2 regions of the Streptomyces sp. NPDC044044 genome follow, and region 1 is predicted to be linked to the other one. Evidence: riboswitches for the same ligand, from Rfam matches in the RefSeq annotation. Region 1 holds a riboswitch; the other holds the start of a gene.
What was found. A riboswitch is a leader RNA that binds a small molecule or an ion and turns the genes downstream of it on or off. The one in region 1 is predicted to bind glycine.
Positions count from the first base shown of each region.

Region 2: another riboswitch for glycine. It lies ahead of gcvT (glycine cleavage system aminomethyltransferase GcvT); the one in region 1 lies ahead of gcvP (aminomethyl-transferring glycine dehydrogenase).

Region 1 is NZ_JBWKFG010000012.1:8,572-13,720, reverse strand. Features, by position in the region: gene gcvP (aminomethyl-transferring glycine dehydrogenase) at 1-2,541, opposite strand, end outside; glycine riboswitch at 2,739-2,836, opposite strand; gene AC07AG_RS37395 (PRC-barrel domain-containing protein) at 2,980-3,360, shown strand; gene AC07AG_RS37390 (DNA polymerase IV) at 3,406-4,815, opposite strand; gene AC07AG_RS37385 (MerR family transcriptional regulator) at 4,888-5,149, opposite strand, start outside.
Region 2 is NZ_JBWKFG010000003.1:962,861-968,009, reverse strand. Features, by position in the region: gene AC07AG_RS15330 (enhanced serine sensitivity protein SseB C-terminal domain-containing protein) at 1-8, opposite strand, end outside; gene AC07AG_RS15325 (enhanced serine sensitivity protein SseB) at 132-935, opposite strand; gene AC07AG_RS15320 (AAA family ATPase) at 999-1,685, opposite strand; glycine riboswitch at 1,827-1,941, shown strand; glycine riboswitch at 1,942-2,053, shown strand; gene gcvT (glycine cleavage system aminomethyltransferase GcvT) at 2,089-3,213, shown strand; gene gcvH (glycine cleavage system protein GcvH) at 3,272-3,649, shown strand; gene glyA (serine hydroxymethyltransferase) at 3,680-4,942, shown strand; gene AC07AG_RS15300 (L-serine ammonia-lyase) at 5,101-5,149, shown strand, end outside.

The DNA of each region.
Region 1 (5,149 bases):
CGGCGCGTGGAAGCCGTAGTCGATGAGCCGCTTGGCGATGTCGTCGACGCTGACGCCGGTCGCCTTGCTCAGCGGGCGCAGATCGATGATGCACTCGTGCGCGACGAGCCCGCCGGGACCGGTGTAGAGCACCGGGAAGTGCGGCTCGAGGCGCTTGGCGATGTAGTTCGCGGAGAGCACGGCGACCTGCGTGGCGCGCTTGAGGCCCTCGCCGCCCATGAGGCGTACGTACGCCCAGGAGATCGGCAGGATTCCCGCGGAGCCCCACGGCGCCGCCGAGATCGGACCGACGCCCGTCTCGGGGCCCGCGGCCGGCTGCAGCGGGTGGTTGGGCAGGTACGGCGCGAGGTGCTCACGCACACCGACCGGACCGACGCCGGGGCCGCCGCCGCCGTGCGGGATGCAGAAGGTCTTGTGCAGGTTCAGGTGCGAGACGTCGCCGCCGAACTTGCCGGGCTGGGCGAGGCCCACGAGGGCGTTGAGGTTCGCCCCGTCGACGTAGACCTGGCCGCCCGCCTCGTGCACCTGGGCGCAGATGTCAGCGACGTGCTCCTCGAACACGCCGTGCGTGGACGGGTAGGTGATCATGAGCACGGACAGCTCGTCGCGGTGCTTCTCGATCTTGGCGCGCAGGTCCTCGACGTCGATCTCGCCGTCGTCGCTGGTCTTCACGACCACGACCTTCATGCCGGCCATCACGGCGCTCGCGGCGTTCGTGCCGTGCGCGGAGGACGGGATGAGGCAGACGGTGCGCTGCTCGTCGCCGTTGGCGCGGTGGTAGCCGCGCACGGCGAGCAGTCCGGCCAGCTCGCCCTGCGAACCGGCGTTGGGCTGCAGCGAGACCTTGTCGTAGCCGGTGACCTCGGCGAGCCGCTCCTCCAGCTCACGGATGAGCGTCAGATAGCCCTGCGCCTGCTGGGCGGGCGCGAAGGGGTGCAGCTGCCCGAACTCGGGCCAGGTAACCGGCTCCATCTCCGTGGTCGCGTTGAGCTTCATGGTGCAGGAGCCCAGCGGGATCATGCCGCGGTCGAGCGCGTAGTCGCGGTCGGCCAGCTTGCGCAGGTAGCGCAGCATGGCCGTCTCGGAGCGGTACTGGTGGAAGACGGGGTGCGTCAGGTAGTCGTCGGAGCGCAGCAGGCCGCCGGGCAGCGAGTCCTCGGTCCGCGCGTCGAGCGTCTCGATGTCGGCCTCGACCCCGAACGCGGTCCAGATCGCGGTCAACTGCTTGCGCGTGGTGGTCTCGTCACAGGCCAGGGAGACGTGGTCGGCGTCGATCTGGTGGATGTTGACGCCGCCCTCGCGGGCCGCGGAGACAAGCTCCTCGGCCTTGCCGGGCACCCGCACGGTCAGGGTGTCGAAGTACGCGCCGTGCACGACCTCGACCCCGCCGGCGGTGAGCCCCGCGGCGAGCACGGTGGCGTAGCGGTGGGTGCGCCGCGCGATCGCCTTGAGTCCTTCGGGCCCGTGGTAGACCGCGTACATTCCGGCCATCACGGCGAGCAGCACCTGAGCGGTACAGATGTTGCTGGTGGCCTTCTCGCGGCGGATGTGCTGCTCACGGGTCTGCAGCGCGAGCCGGTAGGCCTTGTTGCCGTCCGCGTCCACGGAGACTCCGACGAGCCGCCCCGGCAGGCTGCGCGCGAACTTCTCGCGCACCGCCATGTAGCCGGCGTGCGGGCCGCCGAAGCCCATCGGGACGCCGAAGCGCTGCGTGGTGCCGACGGCGATGTCGGCGCCCAGCTCGCCGGGCGAGGTGAGCAGTGTCAGGGCCAGCAGGTCGGCTGCGACGGAGACGACGGCACCGAGCTCGTGCGCCTGCTCGATGAGGGGCTTTATCTCGCGTACGGCACCGGAGGCGCCGGGGTACTGGATCAGTACGCCGACGACACCGCGCTCGGCGACCTCGGCCGGGATGCCTTCGCTCAGATCGGCGACGACGACCTCGACACCGGTCGGCTCGGCGCGGGTCTGGATGACGGCGATGGTCTGCGGCAGCGCGTCGGCGTCGACGAGGAAGACACCGTTCTTGACCTTGCCCATGCGCCGCGACAGGGCCATGGCCTCGGCGGCGGCGGTCCCCTCGTCGAGCAGCGAGGCACCGGAGGTCGGAAGCCCGGTCAGCTCGGCGACGACGGTCTGGAAGTTGAGGAGCGCCTCGAGCCGTCCCTGGGAGATCTCGGGCTGGTACGGCGTGTAAGCGGTGTACCACGCCGGGTTCTCCATGACGTTCCGCAGGATCACGGGCGGAGTGAAGGTCCCGTAGTAACCGAGCCCGATCATGGAATCAAGCACCTGGTTGCGGTCCGCGAGGGAGCGCAGCTCGGCCAGGACCTCGGCCTCGGTGCGCGCTCCGGGCAGGTTCAGCGCCTCGGCGTTCTTGATCACATCCGGCACGGCGGCGGCGGTCAGCTCGTCGAGCGAGCCGTATCCGACCTGCGCGAGCATCTTGGCCCGTGCTTCCACATCGGGGCCGATGTGCCGCTGCTCGAAGGGAATGCCCTGCTCGAGCTGTGAGAGCGGGATACGAGGGGTGGCGGTCATTGCGGAGGCCTCCTGGTCTGACGCGACCTGCGAGGGGCACCACGGCGCGGGTACCCGGACGGCCTCCCCCTCTGTCATCTCAACCTGAGAGCTTCACCGGCCCGTGCCTCGCGAGAGACGTCGTACCGGCTTTCACCGTCGGTGAGGAAGGGTTTCGAGCGTGCCCGCCCGACGCCCGCCCTACTTTCCAGAGTGACCTCGTCCGTGCGGTACAGGGGCCTGAGAGATTCCGGGGAGGAGTTGCTCCTTCGGCGCCCCCGGTGTCTCCACCGGGGAGCTCTCCCGCACGGGGTCAGCAGCCAAGCGCCAGCCTACCAGCGAGGAGATGGAGGATCCCTCGAGTGGCCGCCTGCCCCGAAGTGCTCTTTCGTAGTGATTACGAACGAACAAGGATGAGTTACGCCCCACTTCGACAAGCCTCGACCAGTTGGAGGGCCCGTGCAGACCGACATCGATCCGCGCAACCTGATCGGCCGCAAGGCGTTCGACCGGAACGGGGCCAAGATCGGCACGATCGACGAGGTCTATCTCGACGACGCCACCGGCGCCCCGGAGTGGGCGGCCATACGCACCGGCCTGTTCAGCAGGGACGCGTTCGTCCCCCTTGAGCCCAGCGAGCTCACGAGCGACGGCACCCTGCGCATCCCCTTCGAGCGCTCCCTGATCAAGGACGCCCCCGATTTCGGCGTGGGCCGCCACCTCTCCCCCGAACAGGAACTGCAGCTCTACCACCACTACGGCCTGGACATCACACCCCCGCAGTCACCACTGCCACCGGACCAGGACTTCGGCAAGATCGCGGGGCAGGAGGGCATCTGACGCCCGCCGAGCGCTCCGGCGACCACACCGGCAGCCGCTCGGACCTCACTGCGACTCCAGCGCCTCGGGAGAGGCCACCAACGGCATGGGCTCAGTGGGCTCGAGCGCCGGATCATCCGTACGGAACGTCCGCACCCGCCCCGGGGCCACCGAATCCGGTGTCTCGAAGCGCACCGTGACCCGCCCCAGGCCGCTGCCCTGCACCCACCCGTACCCGTACTCGGCATGCCGCACGTCGTGCCCGGCGGCCCACCGCCGCTCGGCCGGAGCGACCGGCTCCTCCGCCGCCTCGACGGCGGGTTCCTCCGCGGTCTCCGCGGCCCGCTCCTCCTCGGCCTCGCGCTGCGCCTCCAGGGCCTCCGCGGCTTCGGTCCGCGCCTGCTCCTGGGCCTGGGCGAAGAGATCCTCCTGCGTGTAGTCGGCAAGCCCCGTGACGCCCACTCCAAGGAGCCGCACGCCCCCGGTGGTGTCCACGGACTCAAGGAGCCGCGCGGCGGCCTCCCGCACCACCCCAGGGTCGTCCGTCGGCCCACGCAGCGTCTCGGAGCGCGTCAGGGTCGAGAAGTCGAAGCGCCGCACCTTCAGGACGATGGTCCGCCCCGAGTGCCCTGCCGCCCGCAGCCGCTCCACACAGCGGTCGGCGAGCCGCGCCACCTCGCCCCTGACCCGTACCCGGTCGTGGATGTCCACGTCGTACGTATCCTCGACGCTGACCGACTTGGACTCCCGCTCCGCCACCACGGGCCGCTCGTCCCGCGCCAGCGCCATCGCGTACAGCGCGCTCCCGTGCGACTTCCCGAGGAGCCGGACGAGCTCGTCCTCGCCCGCCTCGGCGATCTCCCCGACCGTCATGATCCCGCCCCGCCGCAGATGGTCCCCGGTGGCAGGACCGACACCGGGCAGGGTCCGCACCGGCATCGGCGCCAGCAGGTCCCGCTCGGTCCCCGGCACTATCAGGCGCAGACCGTCCGGCTTGGCCTCCTCCGAGGCGATCTTCGCCAGCATCTTGCAGGCTGCGAGCCCGACCGAGCCCGCGAGCCCCGTCACCGCCTTGATGTCCGCGCGCAACCGCTCGCCCACGGCCAGGGCCGACGCCTGGTCGTCGGCCACACCGCCGGCCTCCAGGTCGACGAACGCCTCGTCCAGGCTGAGCGGCTCCACCAGCGGCGACAGCTCCCGCAGCAGCGCCATCACCTGGTCGCTGATGTCGCGGTAGAGCGCGAAGCGCGGCACCAGATAGGCGGCATTGGGCGCCAGGCGCCGCGCCTGCCCCATGGGCATCGCCGAGTGCACACCGAACTTCCGCGCTTCGTACGAGGCGGTGGCCACCACACCCCGGGGTCCGAGCCCGCCCACCACCACGGCTTTCCCGCGCAGACTCGGCTTCGCGGCCTGCTCGGCAGACGCGTAGAAGGCATCCATGTCGAGATGCAGAATCGTGGGCGCGGTTCTCACACCTCTGATGCTGCCCTACGCCACTGACAACGCACCGAGATCGCCACCCCCGCACCGAAGGCGTCGGCTGCCTCAGACGGCCCTGTTGCGCCGCCTCGCGAGCTCGTCGGCGGGGTTCTGCCGCACCAGCGTCTCCCCGGTGTCGATCCGCTCCCCGTGCAGCTGGGAGAGCGCCGCATCCACGTCCCGCCACACGACACCCACGGCGATCCCGAAGACGCCCTGGCCGCCTTGGAGCAGCTCGTGGACCTCGTCGGGCGACGTGCACTCGTAGACCGTCGCGCCGTCGCACATGAGCGTCATCCGCTCCAGATCCTGGAAGCCGCGGTCGCGC
Region 2 (5,149 bases), on a different contig from region 1:
GCACTCACCCTTAACCGCCCCTTCGCGATGACCCGCTGACCCGGTGGCCCCGGGTCATGAAACCAGCTTAAGCGGCGATCCTGACACCGACTTGACGTACGGCACCCTCACACACGTACCTGCACATGTCCTTACGCATGTCCGTGCTCGTGCCCCGGGCCCCGGCCGAAGAAGGGCCTGACCCGCTCGCGCAGCCAGTCGCCGACCGGATCCTGGGCCACGTCGAGCAGCACCAGGTTCACCGGCCAGGCCACCGGGGCCTGGCCCAGGGCCCGCCCCACGGCCTCCATCGGCAGCTCGCGCGCGTTGCCCTCCCAGGACGTCAGTTCGACGCCGACGAACAGCGTGGGGTCCTCGCCCTCGACGCTCGCCAGGCAGCGGCGCGCGCTCAGGACGACCCCGGTGGCCTCGAACTCACGGGCGGCGGCGGACAGGAAGTCCACCGGGTCCTCCTGCCAGTCCGGTTCGAAGAGGCGTACGCGGCCGCCGCTCGCGGGCCCGTCCAGCGGGGTGCGCCCGGCGCGGCAGAGCTCGGCGACGGCGGGCGGCGGCAGCGGGACCCCGATCGTGCCGTCCGGGTTGACCGCGATGCCCAGCTGCGGGGGCAGGCCGCGCGCGAACTCCACGGCGGGCGCCACGGTGCAGCCCATCCGGCCGCCGGTGGCCTGCTGGAACTGCTGCTCGGAGCTGAAGACGGGGACGTAGGCCTGGCCGTCGATCTCCAGCGTGGGCAGGTCGAGGGTGCCGCTGTCCGGGGCTCCGCCGTTCGGCAGCGGGACCCAGACGTGGCTGCGGCCGAGCACCTCGACGATGCGGGCCCCCGCGGAGGCCTGCGGCGCCCCCGGCGTGCCGAGAGATGCCGCGAGCACCTCTTCGAGTTCGTTGCCCGGCCATCCTCCGTAGGGATGGGCGTGTGCCTGCGCCGGAAAGTCCATCTCTTCAACCCCTGCTCGGTCCCGCTCTGCCTGCGGCACGACCCTAACGTGGCGGCGGGCGGCTCAGTCGCCGAAGCCGATCCCCCGCAGCACGCCCGCCGCCGTGCGGTCGAGCAGCACCGCCGAGCCGCAGCCGCGCGGCAGATCGCCCCGCTCGGCGGCGCCGACCAGGCGGCCGACCGTCCTGCGGTGGCGCGCGAAGGCATAGCGCGACACGCCGCGCCCGCGCGAGAGCTGGCCCTCTATGGCGGTGTCCGGCGGCACGTCGAGCAGCAGCAGGTGCAGCGTCGTGCCGCGCCGCGCGGCCTCGCGGGCCAGCCAGCGGCGCACCCACGCCTGCGTTCCGCAGTCGTGCACCACGACACTCTCGCCGGAGCGCAGGGCCCTGCGCAGTCCCGCGTAGTGCGCGAGGCGCACCAGGGGGCGGTACACCGCGTACGGCAGCAGGCCCGGCATGCGCCGGGCCCAGCGGTCGCGGGTGTCCTGCGAGTCGATGCGCGGGCCCGCGACGGCTCTGCGCATCAGCGTGGACTTGCCGCTGCCCGGCAGCCCGGAGACGACGATCAGATCGCCCTCGCCGAACGTGAGGCGATGCGGACTGTGACCGGTCCGCTGCCGCAGGTCGCGGACGACGGCCGCCGGCAGGGGGCCGCAGCTCTCCCTGGTGGGGGTGGCGGCCTGTTTGGGCAGGGCCACCCCTGTGTTGGTCGCGTAGACACTCGTCCTGCGCACCGTGATCGGCCTCCCCATAGCGGTCACGTACCTGCTTCCCGCAGCTTCCCCGGCAAGTGTAAAGAGAAGGTAATGCGGCACAAGGGCATTACTGGACTGGCACTGCCCTGTGACGCAGGCGCGTGCAATGATGTGCCCGCAAACTCCATACAGGCCGTTTGAATCCGCGCGGGAGAGTTCCCGGTCACCGTTGTACGAGTCGTACGACGCCCCGGGGCGCCGAAGGAGCAAGTCCCTCCCTTGAATCTCTCAGGCCCCGTACCGCGCGGGCGAGGCACATCTGAAAAGCGGGCCGCCCCGGTGGCTCCACCCAAGGTGCAAGTCATGACCCCTTATACGAGCGGGTCGTGGTGAACCTCTCAGGTTCCGATGACAGATGGGGAGGATCGACCTCGCCCGTCATGCCCTGGGAGTTCCACGTATGAGTACCGCCCCCCGTCTGACTGCCCTCGATGCCGTGCATCGCGCGCTCGGCGCGACCATGACCGACTTCGCGGGCTGGGACATGCCGCTGCGCTACGCCAGCGAGCGCGACGAGCACATCGCCGTCCGCACCAAGGCCGGTCTCTTCGACCTCTCCCACATGGGCGAGATCACGGTCACAGGACCGCAGGCCGTGGACTTCCTGAACTTCTCGCTGGTCGGCAACATCGGCTCCGTCGGTGTCGGTCGCGCCCGCTACACGATGATCTGTGCCGAGGACGGCGGGATCCTGGACGACCTGATCGTCTACCGCCTCGGCGAGACCGAGTACATGGTGGTCGCCAACGCCTCGAACGCGCAGGTCGTGCTCGACGCGCTCACCGCCCGCGCCGAAGGCTTCGACACCGAGGTCCGCGACGACCGCGACGCGTACGCGCTGCTCGCCGTCCAGGGTCCCGAGTCCCCCGGCATCCTGAAGTCACTCACGGACGCCGACCTGGACGGTCTGAAGTACTACGCGGGCCTGCCGGGCACGGTCGCGGGCGTCCCCGCGCTGATCGCCCGCACGGGCTACACCGGCGAGGACGGCTTCGAGCTCTTCGTCGCCCCCGGCGACGCCGAGAAGCTCTGGGGCGCGCTGATGGAGGCGGGCAAGCCCGTCGGCCTGGTCCCGGCCGGGCTCTCCTGCCGCGACACGCTCCGCCTGGAGGCGGGCATGCCGCTGTACGGGCACGAGCTGACCGCCGGGCTGACGCCCTTCGACGCCGGTCTCGGCCGGGTCGTGAAGTTCGAGAAGACCTCGCAGTCCGACACCTTCGTGGGGCGCGCGGCGCTCGCGGCCGCCGCCGAGCGCGCCGAGACCGCTCCCCCGCGCAAGCTGGTGGGCCTGGTCGCCTCGGGCCGCCGCGTCCCGCGCGCGGGCTTCTCCGTCGTCGCCGACGGCAAGGTCATCGGCGAGGTCACCTCCGGCGCCCCGTCCCCGACGCTGGGCAAGCCGATCGCCATCGCGTACGTCGACGCGGCGCACGCGGCGCCCGGCACCGAGGGTGTCGGAGTGGACATCCGGGGCACGCACGAGCCGTACGAGGTCGTGGCGCTGCCGTTCTACAAGCGCCAGAAGTGACACCCCGCACAACAGCCTCGTTCATCAGCACTCCCCCGCGTACAGGAGAATTCAGGTCATGAGCAACCCCCAGCAGCTGCGTTACAGCAAGGAGCACGAGTGGCTCTCGAACGCCGAGGACGGTGTGGCGACGGTCGGTATCACGGAGCACGCGGCCAACGCGCTCGGTGACGTCGTCTACGCCGACCTTCCCGAGGCCGGCACCGCGGTGACCGCGGGCGAGACCTGCGGCGAGCTCGAGTCGACCAAGTCGGTCAGCGACCTGTACTCGCCGGTGACCGGCGAGGTCGTCGAGTCGAACCAGGACGTCGTGGACGACCCGTCGCTGGTCAACTCCGCCCCGTTCGAGGGTGGTTGGCTCTTCAAGGTACGGATCACGGACGAGCCGAAGGACCTGCTCTCCGCGGACGAGTACACCGAGTTCTCCGGCAGCTGAAGCCCCCCGAAGACCCCTAGGGACCACCTGATGTCGCTTCTCAACACCCCTCTCCACGAGCTGGACCCGGACGTCGCCGCCGCCGTCGACGCCGAGCTCCACCGCCAGCAGTCCACCCTGGAAATGATCGCCTCGGAGAACTTCGCTCCGGTCGCCGTCATGGAGGCCCAGGGCACGGTCCTCACCAACAAGTACGCCGAGGGCTACCCCGGCCGCCGCTACTACGGCGGCTGCGAGCACGTCGACGTCACCGAGCAGATCGCGATCGACCGGATCAAGGACCTGTTCGGCGCCGAGTACGCCAACGTCCAGCCGCACTCGGGCGCCTCCGCCAACCAGGCCGCCCTCTTCGCGATCGCCAAGCCCGGCGACACGATCCTCGGCCTGGACCTGGCGCACGGCGGCCACCTCACCCACGGCATGCGCCTGAACTTCTCCGGCAAGCAGTTCAACGTGGTCGCGTACCACGTCGACGAGGCCGGTCTGGTGGACATGGCCGAGGTCGAGCGCCTGGCCAAGGAGAACAGCCCGAAGGTGATCATCGCGGGCTGGTCCGCCTACCCGCGCCAGCTGGACTTCGCGGAGTTCCGCCGGATCGCCGACGAGGTCGGCGCGTACCTGTGGGTCGACATGGCGCACTTCGCCGGACTCGTCGCCGCGGGGCTGCACCCGAACCCGGTGCCGTACGCGGACGTGGTCACCTCCACCACGCACAAGACGCTCGGCGGCCCGCGCGGCGGCGTCATCCTGGCCCGCAGCAAGGAGTTCGCGAAGAAGCTGAACTCCGCGGTCTTCCCCGGCTTCCAGGGCGGCCCCCTGGAGCACGTGATCGCGGCCAAGGCCGTCTCCTTCAAGGTCGCGGCCTCCGAGGAGTTCAAGGAGCGCCAGCAGCGCACCCTGGACGGCGCCCGCATCCTGGCCGAGCGCCTGGTGCAAGGCGACGCGAAGGCCGTCGGCGTCGACGTCCTGTCCGGCGGCACGGACGTGCACCTGGTCCTGGTGGACCTGCGCAACTCCGAGCTCGACGGCCAGCAGGCCGAGGACCGCCTCCACGAGGTCGGCATCACGGTCAACCGCAACGCGGTCCCGAACGACCCGCGCCCCCCGATGGTCACCTCGGGCCTGCGGATCGGTACGCCCGCGCTCGCGACCCGTGGCTTCCAGGAGGAGGACTTCCGTGAGGTCGCCGACGTCATCGCCGAGGCGCTGAAGCCGGGCGACGTCGACACGGAGTCGCTCAAGGCCCGCGTCTCGGCCTTGGCAGCCAAGCACCCGCTGTACCCCAACCTGTAGCATTTTCGTACGCTTTCCTTCGTACGAATCTTCGGGGCACCGCGCACACTGGACAGTGAAGACAGTGAGTGCGGTGCCCCGGCTCATGCCCCGCGTTCGTAGTTTTCTGCACCACCCCGGCAGACAACGGCGTCTACCAACCATCATTGGAGTTTCTCGTGGCCCTCTCGGTCTTCGACCTGTTCTCGATCGGCATCGGCCCGTCCA